Regions from separate parts of the Yersinia vastinensis genome, predicted to be linked through region 3. Evidence: predicted binding sites of a transcription regulator. Region 3 holds the regulator's gene; each other region holds the start of a gene.

Region 1 (5,063 bases), 630 kb from region 3:
AGGCACAAAATGTAACCGCCAGCCAGATGAAGATGTTCCTGACCCGTCTTGGTGAAAACGTCACGGTCATTGTTAATGGCGATATTACCCAATGCGACCTTCCGCGTGGCGTAAAATCAGGTCTTAGCGATGCGTTAGAGCGCTTTGCTGAGGATGAGATGATTGGCATCATCCGCTTTGATAAACAGGATTGTGTCCGTTCTGCACTCTGTCAGCACACGTTAAATGCCTATTCGTAACTTAAGATTATGAATAGATGACCCGATAAAAAAGGGCAAGCGCCAAAACGCTTGCCCTTTGCTTATTCAGGCTATTTTGAGGTATTAACCACTACAGCATAATTGTCATCATATAAGCCGCAAACAGTGCCAGATGGGCGGTGCCATTGAGGACGTTCGTTCTGCCGGTAGAGAATGAAATTTGCGACAGAATCAAGACACTCACCATCACCACAATATGAGGTGCTTCCAGACCAAAGGTTAGCTCTTGCCCGGTCAGCACAGCAATTAAGGTCACCGCAGGAACAGTCAATGAAATTGTCGCCAGCACGGAACCGAAAAAGAGGTTCATCGCACGCTGTACCTGATTGGCTAATACCGCTTTCAACGCCCCTAAACCTTCCGGTGACAAGATAAGTAAAGCTATCAAGAAACCTGTAAATTTCGCTGGCGCATTTAATTCTGTCAACAACGCTTCGAGTGGGTTGGCATCAAATTTAGTGACCGCAATAACTGCCACCAAATGAATTAACAACCAGAAGGTGTGCCACAGGCTACTGTGGGAAGATGGTTTACCGTGGTGAGGGTCACTAGGGTCATCACCTTCGTCTTCATGTTCGTAAACAAACAGGCTTTGATGTGTTTTAGTTTGGATAAGCAGGAATACGCCATACATCGCTGCCGAAATTGCGGCAACAACCAATGATTGCGCTACCCCAAAATCCCCACCGGGTAGGGTACTTGGGAGTACCAATACAATAATTGCCAGTGGGAAGATGGCCATTAGATATTGTTTGATACCGACCAAATTGACATGCTGGGTAGCAAATTTACGGCCACCAAGGAGCAAAGACACCCCAACCAATCCACCCACAACAATCATGATGACAGAATAGAGTGTGTCGCGCATTAATGCGGGGGCAGCATCGCCAGTTGCCATCATCGCCGAGATCAAACTGACCTCAAGCACTACCACGGAGAGGCTGAGAATTAAGGAGCCATAGGGTTCACCCAAGCGGTGTGCCAATACATCGGCATGACGAACCACACTGAATGCACTGCTCAGAATACCGACCAGCGCTATGAGGTTGATGATAATAACGGCGGCAAAATTACTGGTGTCACCCCAGATATTAAGGATAACCAGTGCAACGATAGGCAAGATCAAAGAGTATTCGTGGTGGCGGGATTTAGATCGGCCAGGATCGTTTTGCGACTTCATTTCGAGAGCGCTCCTAATAACTTTACTGCATTAAATAGGCATTAGAGCCATTTAACGATAATTAAGTGCCATATTGTAGGCTAAGTAGCCTTAAGACTAACAAATAACAGGAAATTGTCGCAGGAAATTTACAAGGTTTTAACCGAGAAGAGTAGAAAAAAAGTGATGAAAATGGACATAACAAAGTGATGTCCATTGATTTTATAGATATTAATGTAGTCTAGTCGTCAATATTGTCCATCACTTCATGGCGTTTGTGATGATAATCTTCTTCATTCAACCCTTCACGCCAATAGGGAACGGCATAAAGTTGATGACGTTCACAGCCTTTTTCGCGACGCAGATAACGACGTAAGACGACCACCAATCTATCTTCACCTGCTAGCCAGAAAGTTGCTTCTTCCATCGGCAACGTCAATGCACAGAATTGGGTGATAACTTCATCCGTTTTTTCGGTACCCCCGATGACCCAGCTCAGTTCAACACCGGCAGGTTTAACCAGATCAAGCACATCTTGTGGAGTATCCACACGAATAATGACGTGACCTTGCGCATCGGCTGACAGTGTTTCCAATAACGCGGCAATAGCCGGGAGTGAAGAGGGGTCGCCTACCAAATAGCTGTACGCGGCTGCGGGTAACATGGTCTCTGGGCCACCGGGATTGGTGATGCCCAGCCAGTCACCAGCTTTAGCATGACGGGCAAAATTCACCGCTGGACCACTGTGATCATGAAGAGCAAATTCAATATCAATCTCGCCTTGTTCAGGGCGAACTGCTCGAACAGAGTAGGTGCGAACAACCGGACGAATGTCTGCTGCGGGCCATATCGGGCCTTTTTCTCCCAGTACCGGTAATTCAGGCTGTGTTTGGTTCGGTAAAGGTAGAAAGACCTTTAAGTGAGCTCCAGCGCAATTTGACGGATAGTTCTCTAATGTAGGGCTATGGAAGGTAATTCGACGCAAATGGGGGGAGGTGTCTACTATCTTTTTTACCTGCACCAAGTGCGGAGGTGTGGGACGGTATTTGGGTTTGGCTGCGGTTGATTCTGTGGTCACAGTTTATCCTTATTACTTTTATGGTGTTTTATTTTTGCTACGTCAGCCAGTAGGATCTATGGCTTATAAGGCCGTAAATTATATCACCAACCAATGTTAATGATAATTATTTGCATGAGAAGAGTGTAAGGAAAGCGATATTTAGCTGATAGGTTGGACAATTGCAGTGCGTCGGAAATGCATTCTTAGGCGTAACATTGTGACCAACGCTACGGCCATCACAGCCATAGCTGCCAATGGAAGTTGTTGTAAATGTAAACCAAAGGCTAATAATGTGCCGCCAAGCCAAGCGCCGAGAGCATTACCCAGATTGAAAGCACTCTGGTTAAATGTTGATGCCAAATTAGGAGCATCACGGGCTTGATCCACCACCAAGAGTTGCAGCATAGGGCACAGAGCGAATGCGACAATACTCCAGATAAATAATGTCAGTAGTGCCGGTAAATAAAAACCAATGGTGTAGTGAAGAGCGAGCAGGATAGCGATTAATATGGCTATCAATCTCGTCATCGAACCTACCAGATTTCTATCCCCTAATCGCCCCCCTAGAACACTCCCGATAGACAAGCCAACGCCAAGAATGAGCAGTACAACTGTCACGCCGTGTTCAGACACACGAGTAACTTCGCGCAATAAGGGAGCAATATAGGTGAAAACAGTAAAGAGACTGGTATTGGTTAATACGGATAACAGCAGGGCAGTTTGCACTTTCTTCTGCATCAGCGTTTTGAACTCTAACTTTGGGCTGATTTTCTTCATTGGAATATGACTTGGTAGCCACGCTATGACGGCAATAATGGCAACAATACCGATAGCGCTAACCCCCCAAAATGCCGCACGCCAGCCGAAAGCCTGACCGATTGCCGTCCCCAGCGGCACACCCAACACGTTCGCTAACGTGACACCCATAAAGACCAATGCGATTGCCCGAGCACGGCGATTGGGCTGAACCAAATCGGTGGCGACTACCGATGCCAACCCAAAGAATGTGCCGTGGCACAGAGCGGCAATAATACGAGCAGCCATTAATAGGTTATAGGTTTCAGCCAAGGCACACAGAACATTGCCGATAATAAACAGGACGATTAAGCCCAATAGCGTGGATTTACGTGGAATTCTTGCCGTCGCAATAGCCAATAAAGGAGCGCCGACCACCACCCCCATGGCATAAACAGAAACCAGCATACCGGTTTTAGGGATACTGACCCCCAAATCATGGGCAACTTCTGGCAACAGTCCCATAATGACAAACTCGCTGGTGCCAATGCCAAATGTAGCAATGGTTAGTGCAATAATAGCCAACGGCATGAATAACTCCCGAACAGTCTCCCTTGGCGCGAGAGACTGAATAACAACAATATCAACTCGCTCCCTGACATGAATATGAAAGAGAAAAAGTCTTTGTAGGTGAATTTAATTGGACAATTTTATCATCGACCCTAAATGGCGTCTAACGGCAAAGTGCTATATTAAAAAGTAATTAAATATAGCAAATTTCATTTTTATGTTTTGAATTCAGCTAAATATATAACACCGTATAAACTCCTATTTACTTGATAAATAATATTATTTTTGTTTTTTCACCTTAAAGCGATTGCCTGGTCTCCATCATTCACTTTGCTTAGTACAAAAAAACATAAGCAGCGGCTTTTTTGTATTTGTTTGTCACCTTTGTCCCCCGTAAATCTATACATCAAACAAAACACGATAAAAGGGGGTTAGTGTGAATTTCCAGCAACTCAAAATTATTCGGGAATCGGCCCGTTGCAATTACAACCTTACTGAAGTGGCAAATACTTTATTTACCTCGCAATCCGGTGTCAGCCGGCATATTCGAGAGCTGGAAGAAGAATTAGGCATTGAGATATTTATTCGGCGTGGTAAACGTCTGTTAGGGATGACTGAGCCGGGGAAAGAATTGCTGACGGTAGCGGAACGCATGTTAAATGATGCGAATCAGATTCGCCGATTAGCCGATGTATTCAGTAACAATGATAGTGGGCAGCTACACATAGCAACGACTCATACTCAAGCGCGCTATAGCTTGCCCCGAGTCATTAAAGAGTTTCGCTTGCTGTATCCGCAGGTCAAGTTAGTCATCAGTCAGGGGAATCCACAAGAAATTGCCGCAATGTTGCAATCCGGTGAGGCTGATATTGGCATTGCTACCGAAGTATTGATGAGCGATGAGGCTGTGGCTGCATTTCCATATTATCGCTGGCATCACGCGATTGTTGTGCCGGAAAATCATCCATTAACGCAAGAATCCAATATCACGCTAGAAATCTTAAGTCGTTTGCCATTAATTACTTACCGTCAAGGTATCACCGGGCGCTCCCGATTGGACAACGCCTTTAAAAACGCAGGTCTGATACCTGATATTGCGCTCAGTGCCCAAGATTCTGATGTGATCAAAACCTATGTTGAATTGGGGCTGGGGGTTGGGATTCTGGCTGATATGTCCTATGAGGCGCATCGCGATAAAGGGCTGGTACGGCTGAATGCGGAACATCTCTTTGATGCCAACACGGTTTGGTTGGGATTAAAACGCGGTCAGTTACAACGT
Region 2 (5,063 bases), 980 kb from region 3:
CAATATGCTGTATAACAACGAACTTTTGGTATTGCTGACCATGCGTGGGCTGGGTACCAAGCCCGTCACACTGAGCACAATGCCGTCAGGACTTAACTGGCTGAATTTTACCGACGGCTCTGGCGTGTCGAGTATCGACTCATGTTCTTTATAAGCCTCTATCAGCAGTGATTGTGCCAGATCAATATCTAAATCTAGCGGGAAGGTGAGGGCTATCGTCACCACCCCTTGTGCATTAGCCATGGTGGCGTTACGCACGTTTTGCGAAATTAACTGGGAGTTAGGCACGATAACTGTTGAGCGGTCACTGAGCTGAATTTCCGTGGCACGAACATTTATGCGTCGAATATCACCCTCAACACCACTGATACTGATTAAATCTCCCACTTTGACTGGCCGTTCAGTCAGCAAAATAATGCCGGAAATAAAGTTTTTCACGATCTCTTGTAAGCCAAAACCGATACCCACCGACAGCGCACTGACAATCCAGGCTAACTTATTCCACTGAATGCCCAGTACCGATAAGGTGAGTAAAATCACCAGCACGTAACCAATATTACTAAATAGCGTGACTGCCGAGGTTTTTATCCCGGAATCCATTTGGGTTTTGGGCAGAAACTCCTGGCTTAGCCAGCGGCGTGCGACTTTGAGTACGTACAGCCCAACCAGTAAACAAATCACGGAGTTCAGTAGATTGGCTGGGACAATATTCAACTCTTCCAGCCCTTCACCACTTAATAATTCCACTGCTTTTTGTAACAGTGAGATGGGAGTGGTGGAACCAAAAGTACCGTCGAGTAGCGCCAGAACGGCCAGCAATATCAGCAATACTTTGCTGGTGGCGGATAATAATGTAGCGGCCTGTGCTAAATGACGATCGTCAATATTCAGTGACTGTTTAATTGCTTTACCGGCACGGCTGTTGGGGGAAAAGAGACTTTCCGCTAAATCAACACAGAGGTGGATGAGTAAATATAAACAGGAGAGGACTAAGCAGGTCCAAACCAGTTTGTAACTCAAGAATTTTGCCAGTGCGATATAGCCCACTAACAAGGACAGTAATATGGCCAGTGCAGTCACGCCGATGGCGAAATGAATTAAGCCAGCCAATGTGGAATAGGCCTCTGGCTTTTCGCCATTCGAGACCAAATTACGCCGTATTCGGTTGGCCCGTAAGGGAATAATCGCAGCGGTGAGCGCCATCAACAGTGCCGAGATACCATTGCCAAAAATAGCCCCCGAGATGCTGATATTGATCATATTGTTCATCAGATCAATAGCGCCAAAAATCATAATGCAACTGGCTAACAGCGGTGGGAAGAGTTTCAGCGATGCTGCTACCTCATCAGCAATGGCGGGTAAACGCCATGAAGGGCGCTGATTGGATAAAAATGCGCGACCGAGGCCTGCGACAAGTGCAGAGAAAAACATGAGTTGAACAAACGCATGCGAAAAGTCGATTACCACCAGTGAGACATCCGGTGTGCGGGTAAACGTCTGGGTGAAACATTGCGCCACCGTGACGGTGATCAATACGGTATAGAGTGTGGTTGCCGAGGCCATGAAACTACGGCGTAGCGGGCCTGGTGGCAAACATTTAGTGCAAAACCAAGCCGTCAGACTATCGAGGAACTTAAAGCCAAATACGCTCATCAGCAGCGACAGCAGCAGATATATTGCGGTGCCGAAACGCCACTCTGGCTCCCATGCAGCATGCCAGGCATCATCAAGTTCTTGGATAAAATCTTTTAGTCGACGATCGTCATCCGCATTGGGATTGATGATTGGCGACCAGAAATTGGCCCCTAGAATACTGCCAGAATTTAAAGCGATTTGTGACTTCAGTGCCGAGCGCCGTAAGGCAATGATTTGTGTGGACAGATTTTCCGCATTGGTTTTGATGGCCAGCACTTGATCATTTTGACCGTCCAATTGGACTTTACGGGTATTCAATACGCGGCGTTGTTGCGCCACGACGGGTGTTTCAGCCAGTGAACCTGCGGCAGGTGGGGGGCCTAAAACATCCAACTGCGTTTGCAGTTGTTCACGCTTGGGCTTCAACTCTTCAAGCAATATCTCCGCATCCCGGACCAGCGCTAGTGCCGTTTCTTTTAATGTATTCAGCTGGTTATCAGATGTACTGACTGACACGCTCTGTTTTAATTTATCTAATTGCTTCTGCAAGCTAATTAATTGCACAGAGACGGCGGGTTTTACCGGTGCTTCAGTGTTTTCAGCCGGAGTCTCTGACGATGTTGCCGCAAAAGCAATGCCTGTCGTTGATGCGAAAATAAGCGCGAGCAGCAGACAGGTTAGCTGCAGATATGCGCGTAGTGGATTTGGTAGGGAATAATATCGACGTGAAACAAAGTATCCATTCTTTTCCATAAAACCTGTTAGCCCCAAAGTGAGTGCCACAATTAACCCGTTAATCAGTCTAGCTGTGTTGTTAAAGCCTAGCAGAAAGCCATTGTGGCACAGACGGAGACTGACGGAATAATCTTACTCTGATAATGACTATTAAAAATTAAATATTAAAGATAATAATTATCATTGTAATTACCACTCGCATTTAATAAATTGTGCCCTGCACTTATGGACCCACGATATGTGACATGCAGCCAGGGATATTTGCGCTGTGGAAATGGCATGGATGCTAATTAATAACCATCTATTTTATATGCTTAATTATCTGGGGAAGATGACCATGCTCTCGGCTTTTTTAATAAAGCGTTCTGCGGTTTTATGCTCACTGGCTATTTTTATTCCATTTGCCTCAATGGCTGACGATACGATAGAAGTCACCGCCAAAGCAGGTCATGAAGCTGATTTACCCACCTTGGGCTACACCGCAAAAACCACCAAGGGGGCAACGAAAACTGATCAACCACTCATCCTGACGGCTCAAGCCGTATCGGTCATTACTCGCCAGCAAATGGATGACCAAAATGTCGCCACGGTGAATCAAGCACTGAATTACACCCCGGGCGTTTTCACGGGTTTCTCAGGTGGTGCAACTCGCTATGATACTGTTGCTCTGCGGGGGTTCCACGGCGGTGATGTGAACAATACTTTCCTTGATGGGCTACGGTTGCTCAGTGATGGCGGCAGTTATAACGTTTTACAGGTCGATCCGTGGTTCCTTGAACGTATTGATGTGATCAAAGGCCCTTCCTCAGCATTATATGGTCAGAGTATCCCCGGCGGTGTGGTGATGATGACATCCAGACGCCCACAATTTACCTCTGAAGGTCACTTCCGCCTGACGGCGGGTAATCATAATACACAAGACGTTGCATTCGATTATACCGATGCGATATCCGAGCATTGGGCATTCCGCCTGACGGGGATTACCCGCAACAGCGATACTATGTATGACCATCAACGTGAAGAGCGTTATGCAATTGCACCGTCATTATTATGGCAACCAGATGAAAATACCTCATGGTTGCTACGGGCCAATTTACAAAAGGATCCCTCCGGTGGCTATCACAGTGCGGTTCCGGCAGATGGCAGTATCTATGGGCAGAAGTTAAGCCGTGGCTTCTTTGATGGCGAAACGAACCACAACGTATTTAAACGTTGGCAGCAAATCTACAGTTCTGAATTCGCGCACAAATTCGATGATGTCTGGTCTTTCCGGCAAAATGCCAGCTATACCCATTCTAATGCGCAATTAGAGCAGGTTTATCAGGCAGGGTGGAATAGCGACCGCACGTTAATGAGTCGCTATTATTCTGGTGAAGATTCTTCACTCAATGCCTTTGCCGTAGATAACCAATTGGAAGCCGATTTTGCGACAGCGGCGGTAGAACATAAGGTTATGCTGGGGCTAGACTTCCAGAAGTTCCGCAATAACTTGCGTAGCGACAGTGCATTTGCCACCTCATTAAACCCTTACACCGGTGTTTCCGGCGGCAGCACATTGTATAGCGATTATCTGCTGACAACTCCTGGGATCAATTCATCTTATTTGAGTCGCCGTTATGAGCAGAGTGGCGTTTATCTGCAAGATGAAATGACGTGGGATAACTGGCACCTGAATTTATCTGGCCGTTATGATCGGATGAAAACAGAAAATATGAATAAAACGGCTAATACAACCGATGAGCGAACGGATAAACACGCCAGTGGGCGCGCTTCGCTACTGTATAGCTTCGATAGCGGCATTTCGCCATATGTGAGTTACAGTCAGGCCATCACACCAAGTTTATTCCCAGATGCGCAGCAAAAACTGCTGAAACCGATGACCAGTGAGCAGTATGAAGTGGGGATTAAGTATCAGCCGCCGGGCAGTTCTTCACTTTACTCCGCTGCCTTATATGACCTGACACAAAATGATGTGGCAAACCGCGCCGTTCCAGCCACCTATTATGTGCCGGCAGGTAAGGTGAATTCACAGGGGCTGGAGTTGGAGGCCAGAAGCCAAATTAATGATCGTTTAAGTGTGATTGCGGGCTATACCTATAACCGCGTGAAATTCAAAGATGCTATTGATGGTAATGATGGCAATACACCCGTGTTAGCACCATCAAATATGGCGTCACTGTGGGCGCAGTATGAAGCAGGCTACGGCATCAATGTGGGAGCAGGGGTCCGCTACATTGGCAAGCAATGGGCTGATGATGCGAATACGCTACGTGTACCTTCTTATACTCTGGGTGATGCTTCTGTTCGTGCCGATTTGGGCACTTGGGCAGCGTCATTGAAAGGGGCATTCATACAATTGAATGTGAATAATATTACCGATAAGAAATACGTTGCAGCCTGTTACAGTACATCTTACTGCTACTGGGGCGCAGAGCGCTCGGTGCAGGCGACAGTCGGATACGATTTCTAATGCATTAGTATCAATATATTAATTACCCAACCCGCTTACATAGCGGGTTTATTATTTAAATAATCATCATCCATATTAAATAATATAGGCAGCTATATTATTATTTCAATAAAAATAAATAACAAAAAAATACACTAATTAAAAAACAATCCTATAATTATAACTGTTGTCAGATTGTGATTATTCATTGTAAATGAAAATTGTCATAATAATTAATATTAAG
Region 3 (5,063 bases):
GACGATTACATCGAAATTCTGAAATACGCGAAAGCTCGTCAAATTGATGTTATTCCTGAAATTGACATGCCAGCACATGCTCGAGCTGCGGTGGTGTCGATGGAAGCGCGTTACAACAATCTGATGAAGCAGGGCAAAGAGAAAGAGGCCAACGAATTCCGTTTGGTTGACCCGACAGATGACTCTAACACGACTTCAGTGCAGTTCTATGATCGCAAAAGCTATCTGAACCCATGTCTGGATTCATCGAAGCGTTTCGTTGATAAAGTGATTGGCGAAATGGCCCAGATGCACAAAGAAGCTGGCATGGCGCTGACCACTTGGCATTTTGGTGGTGATGAGGCGAAAAATATTCGTCTGGGGGCCGGTTTCCAAGATAAAAATGGCACCATTGAGCCGGGCAAAGGCATTATTGATAAGAGCGTTGAAGATAAACCTTGGGCCAAGTCACAAGTTTGTCAGGATATGGTTAAGCAAGGCAAAGTTCAGGATGTTGAACATCTTTCCAGCCACTTTGCCATTGAAGTCAGTGAATTAGTGAAGGCTCACGGCATCGAAAAAATGCAGGCTTGGCAAGATGGATTGAAAGACGCGAAAGATTCGAAAGCCTTCGCCACTCAACGTGTTGGCGTTAACTTCTGGGATACTCTCTTCTGGGGCGGTGCTGACTCAATCAATGACTGGGCCAATAAAGGCTACGAAGTGGTTGCTTCTAATCCCGATTATGTCTACTTCGACATGCCCTATGAAGTTAACCCCAATGAACGCGGTTACTACTGGGCAACTCGCTTTACCGACGAAGCCAAAGTCTTTAGCTTTGCACCAAATAACATGCCGCAAAATGCTGAAACGTCTGTGGACCGCGATGGTAATTACTTCAGTGCGAAAAGTGATAAACCTTGGCCGGGTGTACACGGAATTTCCGGTCAATCGTGGAATGAAACCGTGCGTACTGATGAACAGATGGAGTACATGATTTTTCCTCGCGTATTACCGTTGGCGGAGCGCGCTTGGCACCGTGCATCTTGGGAACAAGATTATAAAGCAGGCCGCGAGTACAAAGGTGGTGAGACGCAACAGGTGGATACCCAAGCGTTACACACTGATTGGCAACGTTTTGCCAATATTATGGGCCAGCGTGAGTTGGCAAAACTGGATAAAGCCGGTATTGCCTACCGCTTGCCAGTACCCGGCGCACGAGTTGTCTCTGGTGTATTGGAAGCAAATATTTCCTTACCGGGCTTGATTATTGAGTATTCCACCGATGGTGGTCAGCAATGGCAGAAGTATGATGCCAAAGCACAACCTACAGTCAGTGGTGATGTATTTATCCGCTCGACCAGCCCGGATGGTAAACGCAGTAGTCGTGCGGAACCGGTTAAAATCTGATGGTTTTTTCAAAGTGCTGTGTCTGATGTTATTCCTGTTTGCTTGGTTTTTGAGGTAAACAATATTAAGTGAAGTTGAGTTGATGGTTTTCCCCCGGCATGTCCGGGGCTTTTTTTGCCAGAAATATCGTGATGGGCAGTCGGTTTGGGCGGTGGTAAGGGCGGTTTGATTGTTTGAGGTAGACAGAAATGTTCAAAATTAGATAGGGAAGGAGGGCGAGGTCTCAATAAGAAAGACCACCTGAGTCCCGGCCGAGCTGAACTCGGATGATTGAACGGGAAAGGTGGCCATCTTGCTGATGGGTTTATGTTCACCAGATAATCTCTGGATAAAAATAAACCCTAACATTATTCGGTACTTAAAATTTCAACGCTTAAAGTCTTTATAAAATCAATGCGATAACATAATGCCCAATAGATTTCAAATTGCAGGACGGCGGCAATCAATGGAATCCCGATGAGCTTACATCAGTAAGTGATTCGGGTGAGTGAGAGCAGCCAACACACCTGCAGTGTGAAAGATGATGGACATACTTTATCTTTTATCGTGCGCAGACTCATTTTCGCGGCAATCGCCGGTCTCACAGTGGCCGTACAAATACAGACTGTGATTGGTCAGTTTGATACCATGCTGTTTAGCAATTTCACGTTGAAGCGATTCAATGGATTCATTACTAAACTCGATCACTTTGCCGCAATCAAGGCAAATTAGGTGATCATGATGGTGCTGCTGCGTCAGCTCAAAGACTGATTTACCGCCTTCGAAATTGTGGCGGGTCACAATACCGGCATCGTCAAACTGGTTGAGTACACGGTAAACCGTGGCTAAACCAATTTCTTCACCGATATCGATCAGCTTTTTATAAAGATCTTCCGCGCTGACGTGATGGCACGCCGGATCCTGCAACACTTCCAGAATCTTAAGCCGGGGCAGTGTTACTTTAAGTCCAGCGTTTTTTAAGGCTTTATTGTTGTCAGTCATGCGGATTCAGTCCTGTTACTATCGATTCAAATTAAGGCTGTTCAGCCTATGACATCCGTGGCGCAATAATTACAATTGCGTCTCATTATAGAACTGCTAGCCCCAAATGAAAACCGTGGTTGTTAACAAAGATATAATTGCACACTTTGTCAGATTAATCATGCAATGTATTGATGAATGGGATTGTTGCATGCTTCAAGTATAAAGCGGCTACGCCGAACGTTACACATTTGTAGCGGTTTATTTTCATTTTGCACAGATGATAATGCTGATCTGTGGGCTGCTTAACAAAGCGCATTCTGACCACAAATAAAACCATGTGAAATTTGTGACTATAAGCCGAGCTTAATGAGATTAAGAGTCTGTGAGGGGCAAAAAAAAGAGCGCCAAAAGGGATTGAAATTTATGGAAACGCTTAGCGGAGTACATCATCCACCAAGCGTTTCCTATCTGACAAATTTAGCCAGTGATCTCGGCCAGATTCAGCTCTTCACTGATCTGTTTAACCCAAGCTTCAACACGTTCATTGGTCAATTCTGGCTGGCGGTCTTCATCGATAGCTAATCCAATGAAATGATCATCATCAGCCAGACCTTTAGATGCTTCGAAGTGGTAACCCGCAGTCGGCCAGTGACCGACGATTGCGGCACCGCGTGGTTCGATGATGTCGCGCACGGTCCCCATCGCATCACAGAAATATTCTGCGTAGTCTTCCTGATCACCACAACCGAACAAAGCAACCAATTTGCCATTGAAATCGATCTCTTCCAGTGTTGGGAAAAAATCATCCCAGTCACACTGTGCTTCGCCGTAGTACCAGGTAGGGATACCAAGCAGCAGGATATCGAAACCTTCTAAATCTTCTTTACTACTTTTGGCAATGTCGTGAACCTCAGCAACCTCTTTGCCCAGTTGCTTTTGGATCATCTTGGCAATGTTTTCGGTATTGCCAGTATCGCTGCCAAAGAAAATGCCTACAGTTGCCATATAACTTAATACCTTTTAAATTCAAATAGTTATGCCAATTACTGAGCACGCTGCCCAACAATATAACACATTTCATAGGGCGACATCATGCCAGAAAACGCCGTCAGGCTCATATCAAGTTCATGCGATATTAAATTTTTGTGAGCCGCTCAATCTTATAACGCTATTGCCGATAACCTTTGTGTAACTGAATGGTTGCAATTTGCGGTGCCAGGGGGAAAACCGCCAGATGAAAGTTTGTCGGGAAAGGAGTTGTCGTTAGCTGTATGGAACGTCCTTTATTGCTTTTAGGTCATCAAATAACACCAGAGTCTCTATCGGTAACTATCCGATATATAAGGGGAACGAACATGCAGTTTTTAAAAAATATCACCATCAGAGTTGCATTACTTTGGGTGCTTGGCGCCTTTTGTCTGCTTTGGGGCGGCGTATCCACTTATACGTTGCTGTCACTGAACCAACTCACCCAATCCTCTAACGCCAATAGCGTGCTGGTTGAAAACATGAATTTGGTCAATCAGGGGACAGATCAATACTTCCGAATGGTAACTCGTCTCGCCCGTGCAGTGGATTATCGCCAAAGCGGTAACATTGCAGACGCAGATAAAGAGCTAAAATCATCCAATGTCGCGCTGGAGAATCTGAAGAAAAAACTCGCAGAGTTTAAGGCTATCGATCATGCACAGATTGATCCTGCTTTAGTTACTGGAGTGATTGATGGGTGGAGTGGATTAATTGAACAGGGTGTAATGCCGCTTTATCAGGCGGCAATGGATAACAATAGTGCCACCTATCAAGATTTAGCGAAAAAAACAGTACCCGCATTGAGTCGCCAGTATGGCTCCGTGGCTGAAGCCTTTAATCAGGCTGCTTCGAAAGCCATTGGTGTGGCCAAAGATCAATTCTCTCAGTTAACCAAAGTGAGCAGCATTACATTGATCTCTGCTTTAGTTGCGGGTCTGGTGATTTTGCTGGTAACCGATCGTTATCTGGTTGCCAATTTGGTACGTCCATTGGACGATATTCGCGCACATTTCCGGGTTATTGCTTCAGGGCAACTTGGGCAACCTATCGTCGATTTTGGTCGTAACTGCGTTGGACAACTGTTCCCACTATTACGGGACGTACAAACCAGTCTGGTAAACACGGTACAAGCGATTCGCAGTAGTACTGATGGGATTTATCATGGTGCTGCCGAAATTTCTGCCGGTAATACTGACTTATCTTCTCGTACCGAACAGCAGGCAGCTGCTCTTGAAGAAACGGCAGCCAGCATGGAGCAGCTAACCGCAACGGTGAAACATAATGCGGATAATGCGCATCATGCCAGCCAACTGGCGGCTAATGCTTCTGCAACAGCGAAAAAGGGAGGGGCGCTGGTTGCCGATGTGGTGAACACCATGAACGAGATTTCAGCCAGTTCGCGGAAAATAGCTGACATTACGACGGTGATTAACAGCATTGCTTTCCAGACCAATATTTTGGCACTGAATGCGGCAGTTGAGGCAGCCCGTGCAGGCGAGCAAGGTCGCGGTTTTGCCGTGGTTGCCAGTGAGGTTCGTAATTTGGCTCAACGCAGTGCTCAGGCTGCGAAGGAGATTGATGGTTTAATTAATGAGTCCGTCGGTCGGGTCAGCAGCGGTTCTACTTTGGTGGAAAGTGCCGGTGTCACGATGGATGAGATTGTTCGTTCTATCACTAATGTG

What was found. The regulator Fur, encoded in region 3, represses iron uptake genes when iron is present. The targets are predictions, from matches to a motif close to ATAATAATGAGAACNACTATCAA.
Region 1: ACIOG0_RS12635 (siderophore-interacting protein) is a predicted target of Fur. The motif match lies at 2,591-2,613, and genes of this name have one in related genera.
Region 2: ACIOG0_RS19975 (TonB-dependent siderophore receptor) is a predicted target of Fur. The motif match lies at 2,532-2,554, and genes of this name have one in related genera.

The regions. Positions count from the first base shown of each region.
Region 1 covers NZ_CP173260.1:2,706,320-2,711,382, reverse strand. Annotated here, with positions in the region: gene phoH (phosphate starvation-inducible protein PhoH) at 1-239, shown strand, start outside; gene chaA (sodium-potassium/proton antiporter ChaA) at 331-1,440, opposite strand; gene ACIOG0_RS12635 (siderophore-interacting protein) at 1,661-2,497, opposite strand; gene ACIOG0_RS12630 (MFS transporter) at 2,639-3,805, opposite strand; gene cbl (HTH-type transcriptional regulator Cbl) at 4,221-5,063, shown strand, end outside.
Region 2 covers NZ_CP173260.1:4,319,871-4,324,933, reverse strand. Annotated here, with positions in the region: gene ACIOG0_RS19980 (DUF3772 domain-containing protein) at 1-2,418, opposite strand, end outside; gene ACIOG0_RS19975 (TonB-dependent siderophore receptor) at 2,708-4,840, shown strand.
Region 3 covers NZ_CP173260.1:3,341,240-3,346,302, reverse strand. Annotated here, with positions in the region: gene ACIOG0_RS15580 (beta-N-acetylhexosaminidase) at 1-1,389, shown strand, start outside; gene fur (ferric iron uptake transcriptional regulator) at 1,924-2,370, opposite strand; gene fldA (flavodoxin FldA) at 2,830-3,357, opposite strand; gene ACIOG0_RS15565 (methyl-accepting chemotaxis protein) at 3,708-5,063, shown strand, end outside.